DNA from 3 places in the Dyadobacter ginsengisoli DSM 21015 genome. Region 1 is predicted to be linked to each of the others. Evidence: riboswitches for the same ligand, from Rfam matches in the RefSeq annotation. Region 1 holds a riboswitch; each other region holds the start of a gene.

Region 1 (7,997 bases):
CCAGGGCCCACGGCTCATCCCCGAGGCAATGGCTTGCAACACCGGCACATTCAGGGCAGTCAGCGCATCGGTTTGCACAGGCCGCGCCCCCGCAGCCCTGACGTCGTTCATCGCAAAAGATATCGTGTTGATCAGGACGGCAATGCCGGATTCTTCCGGTTTTCCAAAAAATTCAAACGCATAGGGTTTCCCCGATTCCGGATTGAAGGCTTTCAGTGATGAGGTAAAAACCGGCAGTACATTCACACCCCGATCTTCCAGCGATCGCACCATGGTGTCTATAAAGTGTGTATTACCGCTTAGCCAATGAGCCCGGTAAAATGTAATGCCAATCGTCGCCAGCTGCGGGTCCCGGTGTTTCAGCCAGTCGTCCAGATCCGCATGCTCGGGCAGGTCCGGATGGTAAATACCGTGCTCCGCAAGCACAGCGGGTGTTTCAAAACCAAAACCCGTCATTAGTAAATGGTCAGACAGATAGCCTAGTAACGACAGCAGGTTGTTGTATCCTCCTGCCTGAAGATAACCCAGTGTTTCCTGCAAAATGGCGGGAGAAACGGTGGATACAGCAGCAAATTCGGGATTCAACTCACCTGTGCCGCTCACCACGATCAGATGCTGCCCGCGTTGTCCGGCCAGGTTCACCAGTTCTCCAAAACCCGGAATGCTGCTCAACCTGCCGTGGATGCGCACAACAATGATTTTTGCTTCCGCAATTTCACGTTGCAGCAACTGCTGCATTTGTTCTTCGCTCTTGATGGCTAGCAAACTGATACCGGTTGTCCTCGGAAAATCATCCGGCAAGAGCTGCATCGCACGGTTCAATGTCAGCAGGTCTGTGTCGGCATGGGTCAGAAATACAATGCCTTCCGTAGGTAGCGCCACCTGACCAGCCACCGTCGCATGTTCGCTTCCCTTCCAGGTGTAAAACTGAAACACATACTCCGCCAGGTCGGAAGGCGGTACCAGGTACCGGTCGGCCTTTACCATACTCTCTATATAATCGAAAATGGCGATGATCTGCCATTCATAGTTGATCGAATGGAACCAGACCGAATGACCGTCAAACAGCAGTGTCACCACATTAGCCAGTGTACAGGGCCCCAGGCAACCGCCTTTGGTCATATGCACCACATTCCGAAGCTTTCTCCGCAACCATTCATTTTTATACAATTCCACAGGGATAGGCGCATAACCCCGGTCGACCCGGCCGCAGCAGCAGGCATTGTAACAATATGACAGGTGCCCCCGCCGCTGAACGAGGTTAATGGCTTTTCCATCGGATCGGGTGACGCGCTGACGTTTCATAAGGAGCTATCGGCAATCGGCTTAATGTGAACGATTGCGGTTCGACTGTTGGATTAAATGGCTAATAAACTCGGGCTTGTCTCCCCAGTAAAGATGTGTATAGGTAGCAAAAGTATTTTGGGCCCGATACAAGCGGGTATCGACCGGAATGCCCTTTGCATTGGTGATCAGCACAGGTTCGGGAGTTATTTTCTCGTCGGTCACCGTCGAATAGTGAAATTCATGGCCATTGATTTCCAGCCCATTCCAATGCAGTTTCCGATAGCCCAGCGTCATCCGCGCATGTTTCAGCGAGGTTCGGACGTCCAGCACGCCTGCCATCTCAAAGCTGTCGCCACGGTGGTCCGTAATGCTTTTACCGAGATACATCAGGCCCCCGCATTCGGCATAGGTGATGCCTCCGCTCCCGCAATAATGCGCTATGGCGCTCAGCATCGGGGTGTTTTTTGACAGTTCAACTGCAAAAAGCTCCGGGTAGCCGCCTGGCAGGTACAACAAATCCGTCTCTGGCAATTGCCGGTCCTGTATCGGGCTGAACCATTCCACCTGCCCGATTGATTTTAATACTTCGATATTTTCGTGGTACAAAAAAGAAAAAGCTGCGTCGCGGGCCACTGCGATCCGGAGCGGGCTTCGCGGATCCGCTTTCGGGACAATAGGTTTTGCAATTGTCCGCTGGTTACTATTTCGGGTGATTTCGAGCAGCCGGTCCACGTCAACGGTTTTGGGAATAATTTTGGCCAGTCTCTGAACAATGGCCTCATAATCGGTATCAGCAGAAATATGCAACCCCAGATGCCGCGAAGGGATCACCAGGTTCTGATCCTTAGGCAAATAACCCAGTGCCTCAACACCGGCATCTTCGCAGGCCTCTTTCAAAAAACGGTAATGGGACTCGGTATTGACAAAATTGAAAATGACACCGGCAATGCGTACCCGTGGATCAAACCGGCTGAAACCATAAATCAACGGTGCCGCGGAATAGGCCATCGACTGCGCCGAAATAACCATTATTACCGGAATATCCAGCAAAGCCGCGATCTCTGCGCTGCTTCCCTTCATCCTGTCGGCCCCGTCGAACAACCCCATTACCCCTTCGGTAACCGCTACATCCGATGCGCCAGCATACTTTTCGAACAGCGCCTCTGCATGCGATCCGGGAGCCATAAAAGTGTCCAGATTAATCCCTGGCGTCCCGGCAGCGGTGGTATGATGGATTGTGTCGATGTAATCCGGCCCGCATTTGAATGGCTGCACCTTGTACCCCCGATTTTTCAATGCGCGCAATAACCCCAGCGTAACGGTGGTCTTACCCGAGTTGCTGGAAGGAGCAGAAATGAGGAATGCTGACTGCATTGAGGAGGGCGGTTTTGTTGTTAGCTATTTATTTCAAGGCAATGACTCCTTTTTTAGATACAAGCTTTCTTCATCATCCTATCCCAGCAATCGCAAACCATCCGGGATCCCGGCCCTCAGAAAGTCAGGATCTGAAAAGCCACACATCAGGCGATATCAGTAAGTAAGCAAAGAAAGAAAGGTATGAACGGAAGCACCGAAACCGGCAGGCGGGAGCAAATCCCGGCCATATCCAAACCTGACCCTGCTTCAAACCGCGAAAGCATTGTCAACATGAAAAAGCAGGTGCTCTGGCTTTGGGTTTTAATTCTGAATGTTTGACTGAATAATTTTTGCCCAATCATTCGTCATTCAAAATTGTCCCTTTACAGTTGCGCGACAGCTCGTGATTTTCACACGATTCCCCTGGAATGCATTGAAATGCATTACCTTTTCTGTTGTAGAAGTATGTTAAAGAACTTGTTGGACCGCAAAGTTAGGCTTAATCATCCGGTTTTCTGGTTTTACTCGGTCAAAAAAAGCTAGCTTTGCACATTCATAGGTTCACGCTCTGCGCGTGATTAAAAGGGAATCCGGTGCAAATCCGGAGCAGTACCCGCTGCTGTAAGTTCAAAACATCGCTCTTGCATGATGTCACTGGGATAGACTTTTTGAATGACTTCAATCATTCGAAAGCCCGGGAAGGCGCAAGAGCTTGGACGAGCCAGAAGACCTGCCGTTGAACAATCCGGTTTTGCTTTCGGGAAGAAAGGCAAGAGGACAACAACGCAGGTACATGTAACCTGAGTCGCCTTCTGCATTCTCCCATAAGTTGTTTTTTAATTTATGCGGAAATCCAAATGATTCATTATCTGCTCATTGACTCGCTGCTGCTCGGCGTACAACATTCTTTCGAACCCGACCATATGGCGGCGGTATCGGTACTGGCCACCGATGAAAATAAAAGTCCGGCACAACGCTGGAAACTGATATGGCGCTCGTCGCACTGGGCGTTGGGTCATTCTCTCACATTGATCCTGTTTGCCGTCCTGGTGCTACTTCTCAGGTCGACGCTTTCGTTGCAGGTTGCCGGTAAAGTGGAATTGCTGGTGGGGCCGCTGATGATCTGGCTGGGCATGCTGGCTATCCGAAGGAATTTCAAAAAGAATACATACTCCCCTATTGCCGATGATCCTAAGGTCAGCCGCTCGTTCTGGGTAGGCATGGTTCATGGGCTTGCGGGCACGGGCGGAGCGTGCGCCGTTGCATTGACGCTCGCTGCCAGCGACGCCGTCACGGCCGTCTGGATCATCATTCTCCAGAGCGTCGGCATCATCCTTTCCATGTCGGCTTACGGCTATTTCTTTGCCTTCTCGATCGGCCGTTTTGCCGGCAAGCGCGACCGTTTCCTGACCATCGTCAACTACCTCGTCGGCTCATTCTCGATCCTCATTGGCGCAGTGACTTTATACGAATCATTTCAATCTTAACAATGCATATTACTTTGTACCATTCTTTCCGCAGGCCTTTCGCCGGGTTGATGTTATTCGTTCTCGCTAACCTGCCAGCGTCCGCGCAGGAAAACGTCCCCGACTCCTCCGATCACAAACAGCTGGACGCCGTGGTCGTGACCGCGACGCGATTTGAGACAAAAAAAGAACAGATCGCACAAAAGCTCACGCTGATCTCCGGGGACGATATCCGGATGACTCCGTCCGCCGACCTGACCGATATCGTCCGAAAAACCGCCGCTGTGGATGTAATTCAATATCCGAACCTTTCATCCGGCATTGGAATCCGCGGCTTCCGGCCCCAGTTTTCGGGTCTGAACCAAAGGACATTACTATTAATCGACGGACGCCCGGCCGGTGCTACGAACCTATCGCAGATCAATCTCAATGGTATCGAGCGGATTGAAGTTCTGAAAGGGCCTGCTTCTTCCCTGTATGGTTCACAGGCTATGGGCGGGGTGATCAACGTAATCACGCAACGTTCAAAAGGTGAGCCAGCCGGTAATGTGTTCGTTGAATATGGTAGTTTCAAAACCATTCAGGCAGGGCTTCATACGGGCGGGAATATTACTTCAAAACTCGATTACGATCTCTCATTCAGCTACCTGGAAAGATCCAAAGATTACCGGATCGGGAAAAACAATTGGCTGAGGGACGCCTTCGGGTACAAACATGCACAAAAAAACTACATCGGCCGGCCCGTGGTTGAGACCGACGAGACCACCGGTGACGGCGACCGGCGACCGTTCACCAAGCTGCATTATTTCTCTGGTGCATTGCGCCTCGGATACCAGATCAATGAGCATTGGCGGGTGGATGTCCGTGGGGAGCAATTTCAGGCGAAGGACGTAGAATCGCCGGGTGAGCTATCGTCAGGAAGTGCCGAGGCCAGTACCAAGGACTTGGACCGGCAGGCCCTGGATGTTTCATTAAGTGGCCTGATTGGCCGGCATAATCCGAGTGTGAAAGTTTTCACTTCTGAAGAGAGTACCAAAAATTACACACAAAATGTGTCTGGCAAGGCTGTTGTCCCCTTCCGGTCGGCGCAGGGGCGCAACGCATGGAAGGGTATTCAGGTGAAGGATGTCTGGAAATTAGGCCGTCATTCTGTGATATTGGGTTATGATTATCTCAATGCTTCTACCAAAAGCCGTCGCTGGACCAACGACACCACGGAGCGCGCCCCTACTCAACCGGAATATGCGCTGATTTCCAATGCCTTCTTCGGCCAAGCCCTGCTAAATTTCGGAAAACTGACCGTACAGCCAGGGATCCGACTCGATCACATTACTTTTGATGTTCGGGAAACCGCCCTGCTCCCTACTTATAAAGCAGGGAAGAAGACCAGTCCATTCACAAGTCCAAGTCTGGGCATTACGTACGAACTCGTGCCTTCGTTTCGGATGAAGACCAATGTCGGCAGGGCGTTCGTGACCACGGATGCGTACAGCGTGGCAGGATATAATGAGATCCGCGACTCGAAAGGCCGCATTGCGATCACTGCGGGCAATCCTGATCTGAAAAACGAAAGCAGTTTCAGTTGGGATCTTGGGTTGGATTTCAATAAACCCAAAGCAGGTTTCGCAGCCAATGCCACATTCTACCATACGCAGGTAGACGACCGCATCGCGAAAATCATACATGTCGTGAACGAGCCACTGCCCAATGGTGATGTGATTACATCCAGGGCCACTTTTGTGAATGCGGCCGACGCGGAAATCACAGGTCTGGAAACCGAATTATCCTATGATTTTGGGGCCAGAAGCGACTATCACTATTCGCTCAGAGCATTCTGGAACGGTAATTCAATAATCAAAGCCAGGGAGCTGATTGTTGGCACCGACGCCTCCGAAGTGGAGCGCGACATTCAGAATGTTGCACGAAATACTTTCAATTACGGCATTGCGTATGATAACCTGAAATGGCTTCAAATCAGATTATCCGGAAGATCGATCGGAACACGAAAAGACATCGACTACACCGATCCGATCAATCCCGAAATAGAATATCCGAAATATATGGTGCTGGATTTCACCGCGCAGTTCAAAATCGTCGGCGACCACGCCATCGCGCTGAAACTAAGCAATATCACCGATGAGAACTATTACGAAAAACGGGGATACAATCTGCCCGGAAGGGCATTGTCCGTTCGGTATGTGAAGCGATTTTAACAAAGTAAAACGGGCGCATCGTAAACATGCGTTGCGCCCGCCTTTCATCAAAATTTATCCCACCAATTCTTAGCAGCCTTGCTATTCCTGCCTCCAATTCTTTCCAACGCCATCCGGTAATGCGTGCCGTTGAGCGACGCTTCTACAAGCGGGTAACTCATGCGGGCCGATATATCCGTTACATCAGGGTCGAGTGAGCCGTCGGCGGGTAATGCAAAAATGGCTTTGCCGGTATTGGGGTCCCTGAAATCCAACCGGAGACGTTCCAGCCAGCCTTGCATGCCCTGCGTATACATCGCAATCCATTTCTGGGAGCCGATGCAATCCTTCCATTTGGCGGCATTATACGGCACCTTTTTGAGATAAGCCGTGATGTTTTCGTCGCGGATGCCCGCAAAGCGCATGGATGCGGTGACGCCTTCCTGGTAATATTGGGCCGCAGTTCCGGTCAAGCCGACTTTCAAACCCCTCGCGATAATTTCAGCCAGCATAAACTTCACCTCCGCCAGGTCCAGCCAGATCGTCGGTGCCGTAGCGCCGACCGCGTAACCTGCCGGCAGGCTCACCAGGGTGGGATCTCCATTGGAACTCGCATCGCTGTTCTCGAGACCGTACGTCTCACCCACATAATTGTTGCTATTCAGCAGCGGCTCTGCAAAAACAGGCAGCCTCGGATCGTCATACAGTTTAAGATAATCGATAAAGGGCTTCGACATCGAAAAATCAGCCCGTACTTTAAAGGCCTGGTTCATTGGATTGTTGTTCGGCGGAGACGGCAGCCAGCGGAACAGCGCACTTTGATCCTGGCTACTTATAATGCCCCCGTTCGCCGGATCCAGGGCCTTCTTAATGGCTTCAGTAGCTTCGGCAGGTTTCACATCGATCATCCGCAAAGCAATCCGCAACCGCAACGAATTGGCAAACCGCTTCCACGCATTCACTTCACCTCCGTATATCACATCGCCGGTGGCATAGCTCGGCTGCGCCGGATCGAGCAGTTTCACCTGTTCGTCCAGTGTGACGAGCAATCCTGCATATACTTCCTCGCCACTGTTGTAAGCCGGCGTGACGTCATCGGCATTCAGGGCTTCGGTATAGGGGATGGGGCCGCCATAAATATCGGTCAGGAAATGGTAGGTATAAGCCTTCATGATCTCGGAAATGACAATGCGGTTCTTGTATCCCGGCCATTTTGATTCCTGCTCCACCTTCTGGGATTCCTGCAATTCATTGAGGACGTCCGCATAAAAGGTGTTCCACATGATCTGGTTTATGTTCTCCCGGATTTGGTACCGGCTCTCGTCGGAATAATAGGTCGACGACCAGTACTGTGCATAATACATCCCGAAACGGCCATTGTTCCATTCGTCGGTGATATTGGTCGAGAAATTATATTGCGCATTGGTGAGCAGCTGGGAAGAAGTTGCATGCTCGGCACTGTTCGGGTCTTTGTTCATTTCCTCAAAACCATCGGTGCAAGCTAGCATCGACGAGAGGACGAATGCAGATGAGATATTTCTGATGCTTTTTTTCATAGCTGTTTTCAAGTTAAAATCCGAAAGAAACGTTTACTCCCATCGAACGGACCGAGGGTAACGCTCCCCCTTCCAGCCCCTGCCAGTTGGTGATGGAATTGGTGATATTAGTAGGATCGACGTGTTTGGAGTTCGACTTC
Region 2 (7,997 bases), on a different contig from region 1:
AGTATGCCTCCTACGATGGACTCCGCGCAAGGGCGTGCGAACCAATCGCCCATGTTGGCCGCACGAATAGGGCCAGGTAGTGGCACGGTCGAATATTGATCAAATCCGGCGGAGTCGAGTTGCCAGAACTGCAATTGCGGGGGAGTTTGGTCGAACCATGCCACCGGTGGGTTGCCGAGAATATAGTTGGCGCTTGCAAACCAGGATTTTAGCTCTTCATTACTGGCTGTCTCCGTGCGGAAAAAGATCTGATGCCGGGGCGATAAGGCTTCGCTCAGTTTCGCATTGAGCGTTTCATCGAGTAAGGAATGGCAGTATATGATCATCGATAGGTTTTGTTTAAAGAAGCAAGGTAAGACGAATTAACTGGATTTTCCCTTCACCAGACCACGAAAATGCCGCTTTTGCCAGAAGGTACATCCGGTTGTTTTCGTAAAGGAAGAAGTTTTCCTCCAAGGGAATTGATGAAGCGCTGGTTACTTAAATCAACATCAGAATTTTCTTACCTCTCGACCGGAATGCAGGTTTTTCGTAATCTATTAATTCTTCGATGATCACCCGCAATTCCTTTTTGATCTCGGGATACACACCGGACAGGTTATAAAGAATAGTCAGGCAGAATGCGCGGATCGCAATCGGAACCTGGCGATTTTGTATTAATTCAAAGCTGGCATCCATCAACTCGCCGTGGAATTCGTCGGGGATATTCGAATCCTGTAAAATGCGTGCGCTGTTCCGGATCACGGCGTCATGGATGTCTGTGCGCTTAAGTTGGCTGATCAGCACACCGATATATGGCTCGATCAGTTCAGAGTGAGAATGGGCCGCAATACTTACGCTATACGCAGCGCGCTGCGCGAGGCGGGTCTCGTCGGACAGAAAGCAGTGCATCAGTTGCCTGAATGCCTCCGGCGAGGTGCAGGCGTAATTGGCCACCTCGGTCGCTTTACGTTTGGATTGAAAAGGATCTGCCAGCAGTTCATTTTTGATGTTCATGGCGGCCGATGTTTAAAAGTAAATGCCCCGCGTCACCGCGGAGCATTTGCCAAGTTATAAGGATTGGGTGTCAATTAATTAATCTCTCCAACCATATCTTCCGGTTTTACCCACGCATCAAACTCGTCTGGCGTCAGATAACCGAGTGCCACGGCCGTTTCTTTCAGGGTAGAGCCGTTTTTGTGTGCAGTTTGCGCTATTTCTGCCGCTTTGTAATAACCGATTTTAGTATTCAATGCAGTTACAAGCATCAGCGAATTATTCACATGCTTCTTAATATTGTCGTGCAGCGGTTCGATGCCTACTGCACAATTGTCATTGAATGAAACGCAGACATCGCCGATCAGACGTGCCGAATGCAGGAAGTTATAGGCCATCAGTGGTTTGAACACATTTAATTCGAAATGGCCGTTGGAGCCTCCTATGCTGATCGCTACATCGTTACCCATTACCTGCGCTGCGACCATGGTCATCGCTTCGCATTGGGTTGGATTTACCTTTCCCGGCATGATGGAGCTACCTGGCTCATTATCCGGAATGTGGATTTCGCCGATTCCCGAGCGTGGCCCCGATGAGAGCATACGGATGTCGTTTCCGATCTTCATCAGACTTACAGCTACGGTTTTCAATGCGCCATGGGCTTCTACGATCGCATCGTGTGCCGCGAGCGCTTCGAATTTGTTTTCGGCTGTGATAAATGGCAGCGCCGTGAGTGTGGCGATGTGCCTCGCCACGTTTTCAGAGTATCCGGGAGGTGTGTTAATGCCTGTTCCCACTGCGGTTCCGCCCAATGCGAGCTCCGAAAGGTGCGCGAGGGTATTTTGGATCGCTTTCAAGCCGTGATCCAGCTGGGAAGCATAGCCCGAAAATTCCTGTCCCAGAGTCAGCGGCGTGGCGTCCATAAAGTGTGTACGGCCGATTTTAACCACATTCTTGAACGCTTGCGCTTTGGCCTTCAATGTGTCGCGCAGCTTCGTAATGCCGGGGATCGTTATATCCACCAGGATTTTATAAGCTGCAATGTGCATAGCGGTCGGATAGGTGTCGTTGGATGACTGCGACTTGTTAACGTCATCGTTCGGGTGGAGGAATTTGGCTTTGTCGGCCAGGTCCCCGCCTTGCAATACATGTCCACGATAGGCGATTACTTCATTGCAGTTCATGTTGGACTGTGTTCCCGAGCCGGTTTGCCATACCACGAGCGGAAATTGGTCGTCGAGCTGGCCAGCCAGGATTTCGTCGCATACCTGCCCGATCAGGTCGCTTTTCTCTTTCGGGAGCGTACCGGCCTCATAGTTGGTGATGGCTGCGGCTTTTTTCAGGTATGCAAATGCCTTGATAATTTCTTTAGGCATCTTGTTGATATCCTGGGCGATAGGGAAGTTCTGGATCGAGCGTTGCGTCTGGGCACCCCAGTATACATGGGCAGGAACCTGCACTTCGCCCATGGTGTCTTTTTCTATACGGTATTCCATTTTTAAGTAGAATGATAATGTAATTGAACAATGCGTACTAAGCGGTAAAGTTAGGGGCGGACTTGCAGTTTTTGGTGTTTTTTAAGGACAAATGTTTAAGGACGGGAAAAGAATGTTTAGATTGGTGAGACCTGATCCCGAATACCGCCTTTATTATGACTCCTAAAATCAGTATCTACCCGGATTATACTACGATGAGCTTTGCGGCTGCGGAACGTGTAATCGCTTTGTTGATCAACAAGCCTCGCGCGGTCGTATGTTTCCCATCGGGAAGTACGCCCAAAGGGATGTTCCAAGCGCTGGTGGCGGCACACCATAACGGCCGGGTTGATTTTTCACAATGCACATTTATCGGACTCGACGAGTGGATAGGAATGGGAGCAGGCGACGACGGGAGTTGCCGGGACCTGCTGGACAGGGATTTTTTGAAACCGATTGGCCTTCGCGACAGTCAAATCATATTTTTTAATGGAAGGGCGTTGAACCCGCAGGATGAATGCGATCGTGTTAATAAGGCTCTGGCCAGTCTGGGTGGTCTCGATCTGATCGTGCTGGGTGTGGGGATGAACGGACATCTTGCGTTGAATGAACCGGGTACCTCCTGGGATACTTATGCCCATATTTCGGAGTTGGAAACCATTACCAAAGAAGTAGGACAAAAGTATTTTCATCAGCCAACTGAACTTACGAAGGGATTGACGGTGGGCATCAAACATATTCTGGAAGCCAAAGCCGCGATCCTGCTCGCTTCCGGGAGGCCCAAAGCGGCAATCATTCAACGGGCAATGGCATTCCCCGTTTCCAGAGATTTTCCTGCTACGGTATTGCAAAACCATTTGAATGCGGAATTTATCCTCGACGGGGACGCAGCTGCCCCGGTTTCATAGCTGGTCACGAAATCGGGATATCAAAATCACTTTTGAGGGGGCTGTTTCGATTCAAAAACAGATATTTTATCCTGCCAAAACATTAATTTCTCTTCGCGTCACTTAATTCAATAGCCCATTTCCGGGCCAATCTCCATTCCTTTTAAATTTGAGCTGTTCTTTGTGAACACCCGTCAATCGGGATGATGGTTTTGCTTTTGGATCCCTCAGCCAAAATACAGCAAAAGAAAAAAGGAACCGTGTGCAAATCACGGGCAGTCGTGCTACTGTAAGTATCTGCATCACATGGATGCGGTTTTTTACCCTCGTGACCCATTGCAGTCAGGCTTTCAGGAAAGCCGAAACAGCGAGAAGGGCGGTAAAAATGATATAAGCCAGGAGACTTGCCGTCATCCTCAATGACTATTCTCTCACGATCGGGGAATGGCCAAGTATTGATTTACCACATATTTAACCCCGAAGCCGCGCTCCTGGATATATTCAGGGAGGCATGTCTGCACATTTTCTGCGGCCAGGGCGGTGAACGGGAGCGTATGATGTACCGGGGCAGCGATGTCGCCGGGATGGGTGGGTGTTTTCACAGGGTTTTTTCAAACTCTTTAAACACAAAAATTATGTTGTCACACAACCTCGGCTATCCGCGTGTGGGGAGCCATCGTGAACTCAAAAAGGCCAATGAGCAATTCTGGGCCGGAACTATCGATCGGGATGCGTTGCAAAAGGTAGCCCAGCAGATCCGTCACCAGAACTGGGATACCCAGCAGCGTGCGGGTATTGAGCTGATCCCATCGAACGATTTCTCCCTTTACGACCACGTTTTGGATATGTCCCTCATGGTAGGAGCGATTCCCCGGCGTTATCACCAGCTGCTCGACGGCAAATCGAACAAAGAACTTGAACTGTATTTTGCCATGGCGAGGGGATACCAGAAGAACGGCCTGGATATCAAGGCAATGGAAATGACCAAATGGTTTGATACCAATTACCATTACCTGGTACCGGAGTTTGTGAAAGATCAAAAATTCAGGCGGTACTCCGACAAAGCACTTATCGAATTCGAGGATGCATTGCATAAAGGAATTCTCACAAAGCCGGTTTTTCTGGGCCCGGTCACTTATTTGTTGTTAGGGAAGGAAAAAGAAGAGGGGTTTGAGAAAATCGATTTGCTGGACAACCTTTTACCGGTTTATCTATCTGTTTTAAAAGAATTGGCCGCGCGTGGGGCCAAATGGGTGCAACTGGACGAGCCGGCATTAGTACTCGATCTGTCGGAGAAGCATAGGCTTGCATTTGAGCGTGCTTACCAGCAGATCCGTGAAGAATTACCCTCCCTACAAATATTGGTTACGACCTATTTCGGGGCATTGGAGGACAATGCGGACGTGACTGTGAGCTTACCCGTGGATGCATTGCATATCGATATCACCAGGGGGCTGGAAAGCCTGGATGTGATGCTGAACAACGCGTCGTTCATCGGTTCTTCCAAAAAACTGTCTCTGGGAGTAGTGGATGGGCGTAATATCTGGAAAAATGATTTCGGGCCATCACTGGAGCTGATCAGAAAGGCTGTGAATGTGCTCGGAGAAAGCCGGGTGATGATCGCACCATCCTGCTCTTTGTTGCATAGCCCGTTCGATCTGGATCTCGAAAAAAACGAGCAGGTGCTGACACCCGAGATTAAAAACTGGATGGCATTTGCGAAACAAAAATTGAATGAAGTGGCAACTCTGGCGAGGCTTTCCGGAACGGAATGGCAATTGGATCGGGCATTTGTGGTTAATCAGCAAGCTATTGACAGTCGCCGTACCTCTGCATTGATCCATAAACCGCAAGTAAAGCAGCGCGTTGCAGCTATTCATGAAAAAGACTTTGAGCGGTCGAATGGTTTTGCGGTACGCCAGAGTATTCAGCTTGAAAAATTAAAATTACCGCTATTCCCCTCGACTACGATCGGCTCATTTCCGCAAACGGACGAGGTGCGGCAACTCCGCGCGCAGTTGAAAAAAGGCGCCTTGTCAATAGACGAATACGAGGCACGCATCCGGGAGGAGATAGTAGACTCTCTGCGCTGGCAGGAACGGCTGGGTATAGATGTGCTGGTGCACGGCGAATTTGAACGCAACGACATGGTCGAGTACTTCGGAGAGCGTTTGTCGGGATTTGTTTTTACTCAGAATGGTTGGGTACAGAGCTATGGCAGCCGTTGCGTAAAGCCGCCGGTGATATATGGTGACGTAGAGCGGCCTGAAGCGATGACGGTGAAATGGTCGTCGTTTGCGCAAGCTAATTCCGAAAAACTGGTGAAAGGAATGCTGACAGGTCCCGTCACTATTCTTCAATGGTCGTTTGTGCGGGATGATCAGCCAAAGAAAGATACAGCTTTCCAGATCGCATTGGCTATCCGCGACGAAGTAGTAGACCTCGAGAAAGCTGGTATCCGTGTGATCCAGATCGACGAGCCGGCAATTCGTGAGGGACTTCCCTTGCGTAAGCACGCATGGAATACCTATCTGCGATGGGCCGTGGACGCCTTCCGCCTGAGCGCGGCAGGTGTCGCGGACCAGACGCAGATCCACACGCACATGTGCTACGCGGAGTTTAATGACATTATCGATTCTATCGCTGCCCTGGACGCCGACGTGATCACGATCGAAACCTCGCGTTCGCAAATGGAGCTCCTCGACGCGTTCGCTGCATTCAACTATCCCAATGAAATAGGACCGGGCGTATACGACATCCATTCCCCGAGAGTACCCACCGTGGAGGAAATGGTTCTGCTCCTGGAAAAGGCATTAAAGGTCATCCCTGCCCGCAATTTGTGGGTAAATCCCGACTGCGGGCTTAAAACCCGGAAATGGCCGGAAACGGAGGCCGCTTTGCGGAATATGATTTCTGCGGCTAACTTGCTGCGCGAATCGGTGGAAGTTGCCGGATAGCAATTGGGTGTGGTCGCAGATGGCCACACCCAACTTATTATTATTCCAGTTCTCATCACTATTTTCTAAGGTTTTGACAGTAGCAGAAAAAATTACCGCTTCGGAAACCCGCGTTTTTAAAACCGTATTTCCCAATAACACCAACCACTACGACACCCTCTTCGGGGGAACCGCATTATCGATGATGGACGAGGTAGCATTTATTGCCGCAACGCGCTTTTCGAGATTACGCTGCGTAACCGTTTCATCCGACCGCATTGATTTTACGCATCCAATCCCAGCCGGGACCATTATTGAGCTCGTGGGGCGCGTTGAAACCGTTGGTAATACCAGTATGAAGGTCAGGGTAGATATTTTTGTAGAGAAGATGTATGAAGAGAGCCGGGAGAAGGCGGTGACGGGGATTTTTACTTTCGTGGCGCTTGACGAAAATCACAAACCTACAAGGATCATATAAGCAGTGCCCGAAGGGTAATTTTATCAGCCGGTTATTCATCAGAAAACAAAAAAAATGAGCAGAAGGTGATATTGAAGGGACTGTTCCATCTGTATCGGCATCCTGCTTCATGAAATCACGCTCTTTTATCTTCTCAGGTATCTTTGTTCTTTTCCTTTATATCGTGTCAGAGATTCTGCTTCGCCTGGGATTGCTGTTCTTCGGTTATCCATTCTTTCGGCCATCCGACTACCTTTATTCCGGGTTTTACGCTAACATGAAGGAAGTCAGTTCCAATGAGATTCGACGGGGAGGTGAAGTTAAAAATGTGCTTATCCTGGGCGGTTCAGTGGTAAGTACGGCTTGGACACATATGGAAAGCAGGCTGGACACGATTTTGCAAAAGCATTATGGAAAAAGAGCACGGTACGCTTTTTATAATGTGGCGGATGCTGGTCATACTTCCAGGGACAATGCGTTGAAATACAGTTTGCTAGGAGAGAAGCGCTTTGACCTCGTACTTTACTATGAAGCGATCAACGAAAACAGGGCTAACAATGTTCCGGCGCAAGACTTTCGCCAGGATTATTCACACATGCGCTGGTATCACGATATCTACCTTCTGCAATCTCATCCGGAGATTAACATTACAGTAATACCTTATGTGCTCGACAAGGTGATGGGTAACGTTAAAGACCGCCTGGAACATCGCGTCTACATTAGCCATGGGGAGGTCGACCCGCAGTTCGCGCAATATGGTTCGGATATCAAGACAGAAGAACCCTATCGCCGAAATTTGGAGGAGATTATAACCATTGCCAAAAAGCGGGGTGACAAGCTTTTGCTGGTGAGCTATGCATCCTTTTTTCCCGAAAACGTTTTGCTGACCGGTGAGGAAAAGGATATGCAGCATTTTGCGGGATGCAACAGATTTGTTGCTACGCCTGTCGTGATGTGGGGCAGGCCGGAGAATGTCAAAAAAGGTATAGCCATACATAACCAGGTTTTAAAGGGGCTGGTTAACAAGCACAACACGTTATTTCTTGACATGGAGCGTCGGATGCCGAGAGACCCGGAACTGTTTTGCGATGTCTGCCATTTGAGCGGGCCTGGGGCACAACGCCTTGCACATGAGATTACCGAATTTATCGTACGGCATAAATTACTGGAATAAGGCTCACGTTTCCTGGAAGTGATTCAGAATTAGTTATTTAGGGTAGTTGAATTTAGGCCCTGTGTTAACATTTCATTATTCCTGGCTGACATT
Region 3 (7,997 bases), on a different contig from region 1:
ACCCTTCATGGCTGAAACGGCTCCGTCCTTTAAACCGAAATCGGATTGAAAAACGACAGTATTATTTTGGGCCGAGGCCGTGAGCGAAGCGATGAAAAGAACCACCAGCGGTAATTTGTGCAGCATAGTCACGCGTTTTTGTTTTCCTGAAATAAACAAAAATTATTGCCTGAATCAATCTTTCAACTGCTTGGCGTCCAGCTTCCTGATGATCTCCTTTTTACTGAAAAGCAATCGCCAAACCGCGAAAGTCGTGTCCTGTGCACTCATGCACTTTTTACAAACAATACTTTCCGCTGATACAGGCGCATTATATACCAGCATAGTGTCGTTCAGCTGCTGCAAATTATCACCGGCAGTCGCCTTGCTTCTGGCACTGTAAAGGTAAGCATCCAATATTTCACGCTCTTTCGGCGACAGAGCCGGGTTTTTCAGGTCGGCAGCTCCCATAAGCTCGACTTTGACGCCATATTCTTTTTGTAAGGCCGCGACAACCGGAATTCCCGACAGATTTTTGCAGAGTGCCACCCCGGACCCGGGATTTTTCTCCAATTCGCTTTTCAAAGTCTTTTCGGCGATCTGCGCTATTTTCTTTCCCCATTCGTCGGCCGCATAAACAAGCTGCGTGTTGGTAACCCGTTTGATTTGCGATGCTTTGATCTCCCGGCTCAATTCCTTGGTATTTTCAATGCGGCCACTTTTAAAATCACATCCGGCAAGAATTCCGGTTATCGCTGCGATGTATAATAACTGTTTCATATTCCGTAAATGTTAGTCTGATGTACCCTCTTTCCGCACCCAACCCGTCATAACATGCATATGGCGTCTTGAAATCATTCATTTAGCTAAAATGCGTATCTTTGTGCCCCGAATGCGTCGTGCCAAAGATATCCAATAAAGATGATCGATAAATTAGAAGCTATAAAAGAACGTTTTGAAGAGGTTTCTCAACAAATTATACAACCGGAAGTTGTCTCCGACTCTACACGCTATTCCAAGATCAGCAAAGAATACAAAGATCTCGGCAAGATTGTAGAGCAATATGTGATTTACCAAAAATTGCAAAAGGACATAGCCGGGACCAAGGAACTTATAGCTACTGAAAAAGACGAGGATCTGAGAGAAATGGCCAAGGAGGAACTCGATGAGCTGGTGCCACGCCTGGACGAACTTGAACAGACGATCAAAGAACTCCTGATCCCCAAAGATCCTAACGACAGCCGTAACATCATCCTCGAAATCCGCGGCGGCACCGGTGGCGACGAGGCGGCCATCTTTGCGGGAGACCTTTTCAGGATGTACCAGCGCTTCTTCGAGAAAATGGGGTGGCGCTCGTCCGTCATGGACTATACCGAGGGAACCAACGGCGGCTACAAGGAGATCATCTGCAAGGTCGAGGGAGAAGATGTATATGGCAAAATGAAGTTCGAATCGGGTGTACACCGCGTGCAACGCGTTCCGCAGACCGAGTCTCAGGGCCGGATCCACACTTCTGCCGCCTCCGTTGCGGTACTGCCCGAAGCCGAAGAAGTGGATGTACAAATCAACATGAACGACGTTCGCGTGGATACATTCCAATCGTCAGGCGCGGGTGGACAGTCGGTTAATACAACCTATTCGGCGGTCCGTCTTACCCACATCCCATCCGGACTTGTGGTGAGCTGCCAGGATGAGCGTTCGCAGTTGAAAAACAAAGACCGGGCATTGAGCGTCCTTCGTTCGAGGCTATACGAGATCGAGTTGAAAAAACACAATGATGCGATCAGTTCTCAACGTAAATCCATGGTAGGAAGCGGAGACCGTTCTGACAAGATCCGGACATATAACTACCCGCAAAGCCGCATTACAGACCATCGCATAGGTTACACGGTTTACAACCTTCCCGCCGTAATGGAAGGCGACATCGCCGAGCTGATCGAGAAACTACGCATCGCGGAAAATGCGGAGAGAATGCAGGAGGGTGAAACTGTATAAATATTATTTCGCCGGGTACAACTCGCCATAGGTCTTGGCCTTATAGCTCTCGAAATCCTGCTTTTTGTGATAATCTTCTCCGAAAAAGGTGATGATCTGATGGAATTCCTTCGCTTTCAGATATCCGGGAAGCGGCTGAATCATGTTGAATTTATCGTCCAGGAAAACAGTGGTAGGATAACTCGGTTGGTTGTTGGTAAGCGCCAATGCGATTTCGTTGATGCCGCGACCTCCCTGGGCCAGGTATTTGAATTTCTTGTCGCCAAGTGTGATCGCCTCTTTCTGTTCTGCGTCCAGCTTTACAGCATAATATTTCTTGTTAATATAGTCGACCACCGCTTTGTCCTTGAAAGTTTCACGGTCCATTACCTTGCACCAGCCGCACCAGTCGGTGTAAACGTCGATCACCACCTTGCGGGGCTCCTTTTGAATTTTGGCAAAGGCTTCCTCGATGGTGAGCCATTGGATCCCTTCTGCGGGTTTACTGGCTTTATCCGCTTTGAAACCTGCCAGGATTATCAGCATCAGCGGAAATATCAAAAGCGATGACAGGAATCGTTTCATGGTATTTTTGATTTCTTTTTGTTTAAACAAACCTCCCACACAAATCGTTACCCGGCATCTCAAATGCTATTCAATAATCAGCAAGCCAGGAAAGCTGTCCCAATTTTACGCATTTTTTGACGAAACAAAACACAGGAGATTGATATCAATGCCTTTGCCTCAAACGTGCGGCTTTAAGCGCTTTTACTTTTGGCAAAAGAAACGAGTATTCCTCCGGCAATGATGAGAAACATCCCCGCGAGCATGGAAACAGAAGGGATCGCTTCACCCATCAGAAATCCGATCAGGACGGAAAACAGGATATTGGAATAACCGATCGCAGCGACACGACCGGCTTTGTCATAGGTAAACGATTGTGTCAGCATCCTTTGCCCAAGCAACGCGGTCAGTCCCAGCGCCAGAAAACCCAGCCATTGAAACACGTTCTCCGGCCATTTGAATGTTCCGATCAGAAAATCCAAGTGCGCTATCGGATAATAGGTGCCCACCAGCATCGAAAGGATGGGCATCACGATCCCGCTCAGCATAAAGGAAAGAATGATCGCGCGTGTGTCATACACGACTCCCAATTGCCTGATCGACAAATAGGATATGGCCGTCAGCAATGCGTTGCCGAGTCCCAGCGCATTATCCCGGAAAGAGCTCGACAGATCGGGGCGAAACACAAAAAGGATGCCGGTAAATCCGACGAAGATCGCCATCCATTCCTTCGAATTCAACGTCTCTCCGATCAGAAGCCAGGAAAACAATGCGAGGAAAATCGGATAGGTATACTGGTAAGTAGAAGCCCGTCCCAGGCCAAGGGTTTGAATAGCGTAAAAAAGCATGTAAAGCGACAATGTGCCGACCACGCCCCGGAAAATAAGCAGTCCCAGCTTCCCGCCTTCCTGGCGCAATGGCCGCCTCCGGATGCTGCTGATCACAAAAACAACGCCGACTATGTTCCTGAAAAAAACGAGTTGTACCGTATGGAAATCCTTACCAAGCCATTTGGAGATAGCCGAAGTAAGCGAGAAGAAAAACGCAGCCCCGAGCATGAGGTAGATGCCTTTATAAGACGAAGTCGCAGGAAAATTTTCAGTAGTAGCCGCCAACGGGATCAGAATTTGCCGCAAAGATAGCGCTTATCACAAACAACCAAAAGTCATTGAAAATGCCTAACTTTGCGCCGCTTGGTGCCATAAACCACTTCTAATCAGCGGTTAGGCTTAATAGGGAATTCCGTGAGAACCGGAAACTGTCCCCGCAACTGTAAGTCAGCAATAAACGGACCGATCTTCATGCCACTGTTTCCGAACGGGAAGGCCCCGGATCCCAATGATGAGCCAGGAGACCTGCCAGAGCGTTTGATCTGATGTTTTCGGAGGAAAAACCAAAGATCACCGCCAATCCATTGCTTTGCTGGGGTGACTGCCGACCGGAAATTTTTTATCTTTTTGATACTTTGGGTGAGCTCAGCCTTACCGGCGCGTCTCTATGCCCAAAGCGACTCCATCGACCTGGATCCGGTTGTTATCAAAGGTTTTGTTCCTCAGAAGTTTATGAGTGGCCTTAAAATCCAAACCATGGATTCCGCATCTCTCGCCCAGTTCCGTTTTCAGAACATCGGTGACGCATTATCAGCCTACACGCCGATTGCATTCAAAAACTACGGACCTGCCCAACTGAGTACCGCCTCCTTTCGCGGCACATCTGCCAATCACACTGCCGTGCTGTGGAACGGACTGAATATTAATGCGCCTACGCTCGGGCAAACCGATTTTTCCACCATTCCGGTTGTTGGTTTTGACCGATTGTCTGTCCAGTACGGCGCCTCCGCCAGCATTATAGGCACCGATGCCGTGGGAGGCAGCATTTTGCTGGACAGCAAGCCGTCCGCCGGACGCTTTGGCATTAGCCTTGGGAGGCAGCAAGAAAGTTTCCGAAATCATCAGAGCCAGGCTAATGTCCGGTACACCCTACCGTTGACAGGCCAATGGACGATTTCGGGCAAGACCGTTGTGTACAGCGGACGCATGAACAATGACTACCCTTACGAAACAAGGAGCAATTACGCGGTACTGCTGACAGAAACTGCTCAAAAAGGTATTGTACAGGACCTGTTTCTGCAATCCCCGAGCGATCAGGAGATTTCGGCACACGTCTGGCTCACCAGCAACAAACTTATACTGACGCCGACTGATGAAGCGGGCCGAGAAATGACGCTCACCGAGGCGTATCGTACCATGTTGCGTTATCGGATCAAGACGTTCACCATCCGCACCGCGTGGGTACGCGATATTATTGACTATGCAAAAGGAGACCTCTCCCGCCCCGACCACTCGGTTACAGACAAGCTGGCTACCCGGGTTGAAAAAGATTTCACATTGAATATGGGTCGCTCACTCCATCCAATATCGCTCAAAACCGGTGCTGAATGGACGCATTTCCGTTCGGAAGTGCCCGGCTATGCCCACACTCCGGTAACTGAAAACCGCACCGATTTTTTTGTTCTGAGCCGCTGGCAGGTCATCGACCGCCTGACCTTTTCTGCTAATTTCCGGCAGGCTTTGGTCACCGGCTACAATCCGCCATTCACGCCTTCACTGGGGGCTGAATACAATTTGATAAGAAACGATCGGCATCGCGTAATCATAAAAGGCTCCCTCGGGCGCAGCTACCGGACTCCCACCCTGAATGAACGTTACTGGAAAGATCTCGGGAACCCGGATATTAAACCCGAAAGCGGCTGGAACAAAGAGCTGGGCGTTGAGCACACTTTCAAACCGGAACCGGGAAATGCCTTACGCATTTCACTGACAGCCTATCACAATCGTATCAAAGACTGGACGTATTGGAATCCTTCGAGGAAATACCGGGTCGAAAACCTGCAACAGGTACTCGCCCGCGGTATCGAGCTGCAACTAGGTTACGTCTGCCGGACGGGGGCAACCAGGTTAGGATGGGACGCCGGCTACGCATTCAATAAGAGCTCTCAGGAAAAGGCTTATGACAATTATTCGCAGGATATAATAGGAAAGCAGCTTGTCTTTGTCCCCCTTCACAGCACCAATATGAATGCATTTGCCCTGTATAAATCGACGAAAATCACCGGTCAGTTCCAGGCTGTTGGCAAACGTTTCACAACTTTCGATAACTCACAATCCTTCGACGGATACGGGTTGATCAACATTCTGGCCGAAACCGCCATCTCCTGGAAGCCTTTCAAGGCGCACATTCAGGGGCAGGTGCGGAATGTCACGAATGCTTTTTATCTGAATGTGCGTAACAACGCGATGCCGGGAAGAAGTTTTGCATTAAGTTTAACCTTTAGTTACGATTCTCAATAAATCAATGAAAATGAAAAAACAGTTAGCCAGTTCATTAGCAGTAGCCCTTTCTACGCTCGCGGTATGGTCGTGTAACCAAAGTGATCCTGCACCGAAGGGTGACTACGTAAGTGGCGTTTTTGTAATGAATGAAGGTAATTTTTCACAAAATAACGGGGCTATTTCATACTTCCCGCGTGAACGGAGCACAGCTGACGCGGATATTTTCGCAGCTGCAAACGGTACTGCATTAAAAGGCGGTGTACAGGATTACGTGGCATCAAATGGAAAAGGAATAATTCTGGTCGACAATTCTGCAACGGGACAAGACAAAGTGGAATTTGTAGACAGTTATACTTTCAAAAGCGAGGGTACCATTGGCGCACCAGATATCGAAAACCCGCGAGAAGTGGTCATTGTCAATAATAAGGCCTATGTATCGTGCTGGGGAACCAACGCAGACTTGAAATATAAGACGGGATATGTTGCAGTCGTCGATCTGGACAGTAAGAAGGTTACGAAAAAAATCAACATTGCTGACGGACCGGAGAACCTCGCCTATCACAATGGAAAGTTATTTGTTGGAACAACGCCATGGGGCCAGGGGACAAAACTCGCCGTCATCAACACTACATCTGACCTGGCTGGCGATCCTATCTCATTTGAAGGAGCCACCAATCCGATAGGTATAGATGTAAACGGCAAACTTTGGGTTCAGGCTGGCGGGAAGGTAGCGCGCATTAATACGGAAAGCTCGACCGTGGAAGCTACGTTAAGCATTGCCACCGGCGGTTTCAAGACGCCGGGTAACTTTGCATTCAGTGCCGACCTTAAATCGATATTCTTTGTGCTCTCGTGGTATGACGATAAAAATCAGGAACATGGCGCCACCTATAAATTCGCCATTACCGACTCTCAAATCGCAATGAACACCCCATTGATTCCGCGCGTTTTCAGCGGATTGTCAGTCGACCCGTCACAAGGGTTATTGTATGCGGGTGTCACCCCTTCGTACGCTCAGGCTGGTTATGCAGTACGCTACCGGGCAGACGGCAGCCTGGTCGACTCGCTAAAAGTAGGTGTTGCCCCAACAGGGTTTTTCTTCCAGTAACGAGAATGCCCCGGGCAACCCCGGGGCATTCCTGCTTGTTAAGCATTCTTCCATTTGATGCCACATCCGATCGCCCTCGCAGAGGGTGTCGTTACAGCTGTCTTACCTTCCAACAGCTCATTCACTGCATTTTCCACGTATTTTTGACTGGCCGCAGCGGGATCACCCTGGTTATTATCGATGGCACCGATGTAAGCGACCTTAAACTTTCCTCCAACTTTTCTAACGACGAACATATGCGGTGTATTGGTTGCGCCAAAGGCCCGCGTTACTGTCTGGCTCTCGTCCGCAAGGTATGGAAATCCGTATTTCTTTGACTTGGCGCGCTGTTGCATCGCAGCGAAAGAATCCCCGGGAGACGCAGTGACATCATTAGGCTGGATAGCGACAACCGGGTAGCCTTTTGCCGCATATTGATCGTTCAGCGCAATGATCCGGTCCTCATATGCCTTCGCTATCGGACAAGTATTGCAGGTGAATGCAATAATGTAGCCTTTCACTTCCTGCCGATCCGCCAGTGATACCATTTTACCATCAACTCCTTTCAGACTGAAATCCTTAACCTCATCACCGATTTTGTAGCCGTTAGTCACAAAAGCAGCTCCCTGAATGCAAAACGCCAGTAGCAGCGCAAAAAACGATGCGGATTGTCTCTTTTTCATAAGGATCAGAGTTTATAATTGATTGATAATAGTTTGCAGCTCTCCCTCTTTCACGGGTTTTCCGATAAATTTCCTAACCTCTCTTTTCGCGTTCAAAATCAACGTCATGGGCAATGCGCCAGACCATTCGGGTACCAGCTTATCGACCCAGCTATTCAGGTCCGGCTCATCGAGTAATACGACCTTTGACTTTATTTTCCGCTGCTTCACGAATGGCTTGACTTTTGTCTCCAGTGTTTTGATATCATCCATACTTACAAGCAGCACCCGCAGCTTTTGTTGGGTTTTATTCAATCCTTCAAAATAGGGTAGCTCCTTGACACAAGGCCCGCACCACGTTGCCCAGAAGTTGATCACATTCAAGGTGTCATCCTGCGT

The links. A riboswitch is a leader RNA that binds a small molecule or an ion and turns the genes downstream of it on or off. The one in region 1 is predicted to bind cobalamin.
Region 2: it holds a riboswitch for cobalamin, as region 1 does, so the genes downstream of both, metE (5-methyltetrahydropteroyltriglutamate--homocysteine S-methyltransferase) here and BP71_RS22610 (hypothetical protein) in region 1, are expected to answer to the same signal.
Region 3: it holds a riboswitch for cobalamin, as region 1 does, so the genes downstream of both, BP71_RS31530 (TonB-dependent receptor plug domain-containing protein) here and BP71_RS22610 (hypothetical protein) in region 1, are expected to answer to the same signal.

The regions. Positions count from the first base shown of each region.
Region 1 is NZ_JCANTY010000006.1:197,764-205,760, reverse strand. It holds gene cobN (cobaltochelatase subunit CobN) at 1-1,305, opposite strand, end outside; gene BP71_RS22615 (cobyrinic acid a,c-diamide synthase CobB) at 1,327-2,661, opposite strand; cobalamin riboswitch at 2,925-3,108, opposite strand; cobalamin riboswitch at 3,184-3,395, shown strand; gene BP71_RS22610 (hypothetical protein) at 3,501-4,130, shown strand; gene BP71_RS22605 (TonB-dependent receptor plug domain-containing protein) at 4,133-6,322, shown strand; gene BP71_RS22600 (SusD/RagB family nutrient-binding outer membrane lipoprotein) at 6,370-7,857, opposite strand; gene BP71_RS22595 (SusC/RagA family TonB-linked outer membrane protein) at 7,871-7,997, opposite strand, start outside.
Region 2 is NZ_JCANTY010000004.1:578,016-586,012, reverse strand. It holds gene BP71_RS17515 (D-2-hydroxyacid dehydrogenase) at 1-326, opposite strand, end outside; gene BP71_RS17510 (HEAT-like fold family protein) at 481-996, opposite strand; gene fumC (class II fumarate hydratase) at 1,071-2,471, opposite strand; gene BP71_RS17500 (6-phosphogluconolactonase) at 2,627-3,358, shown strand; cobalamin riboswitch at 3,528-3,763, shown strand; gene BP71_RS17495 (hypothetical protein) at 3,769-3,939, opposite strand; gene metE (5-methyltetrahydropteroyltriglutamate--homocysteine S-methyltransferase) at 3,973-6,294, shown strand; gene BP71_RS17485 (acyl-CoA thioesterase) at 6,368-6,751, shown strand; gene BP71_RS17480 (hypothetical protein) at 6,861-7,904, shown strand.
Region 3 is NZ_JCANTY010000010.1:139,942-147,938, reverse strand. It holds gene BP71_RS31555 (SAM hydrolase/SAM-dependent halogenase family protein) at 1-126, opposite strand, end outside; gene BP71_RS31550 (hypothetical protein) at 175-759, opposite strand; gene prfA (peptide chain release factor 1) at 901-1,974, shown strand; gene BP71_RS31540 (thioredoxin family protein) at 1,978-2,538, opposite strand; gene BP71_RS31535 (DMT family transporter) at 2,712-3,653, opposite strand; cobalamin riboswitch at 3,695-3,895, shown strand; gene BP71_RS31530 (TonB-dependent receptor plug domain-containing protein) at 3,987-5,867, shown strand; gene BP71_RS31525 (YncE family protein) at 5,878-6,957, shown strand; gene BP71_RS31520 (thioredoxin family protein) at 6,996-7,619, opposite strand; gene BP71_RS31515 (TlpA family protein disulfide reductase) at 7,632-7,997, opposite strand, start outside.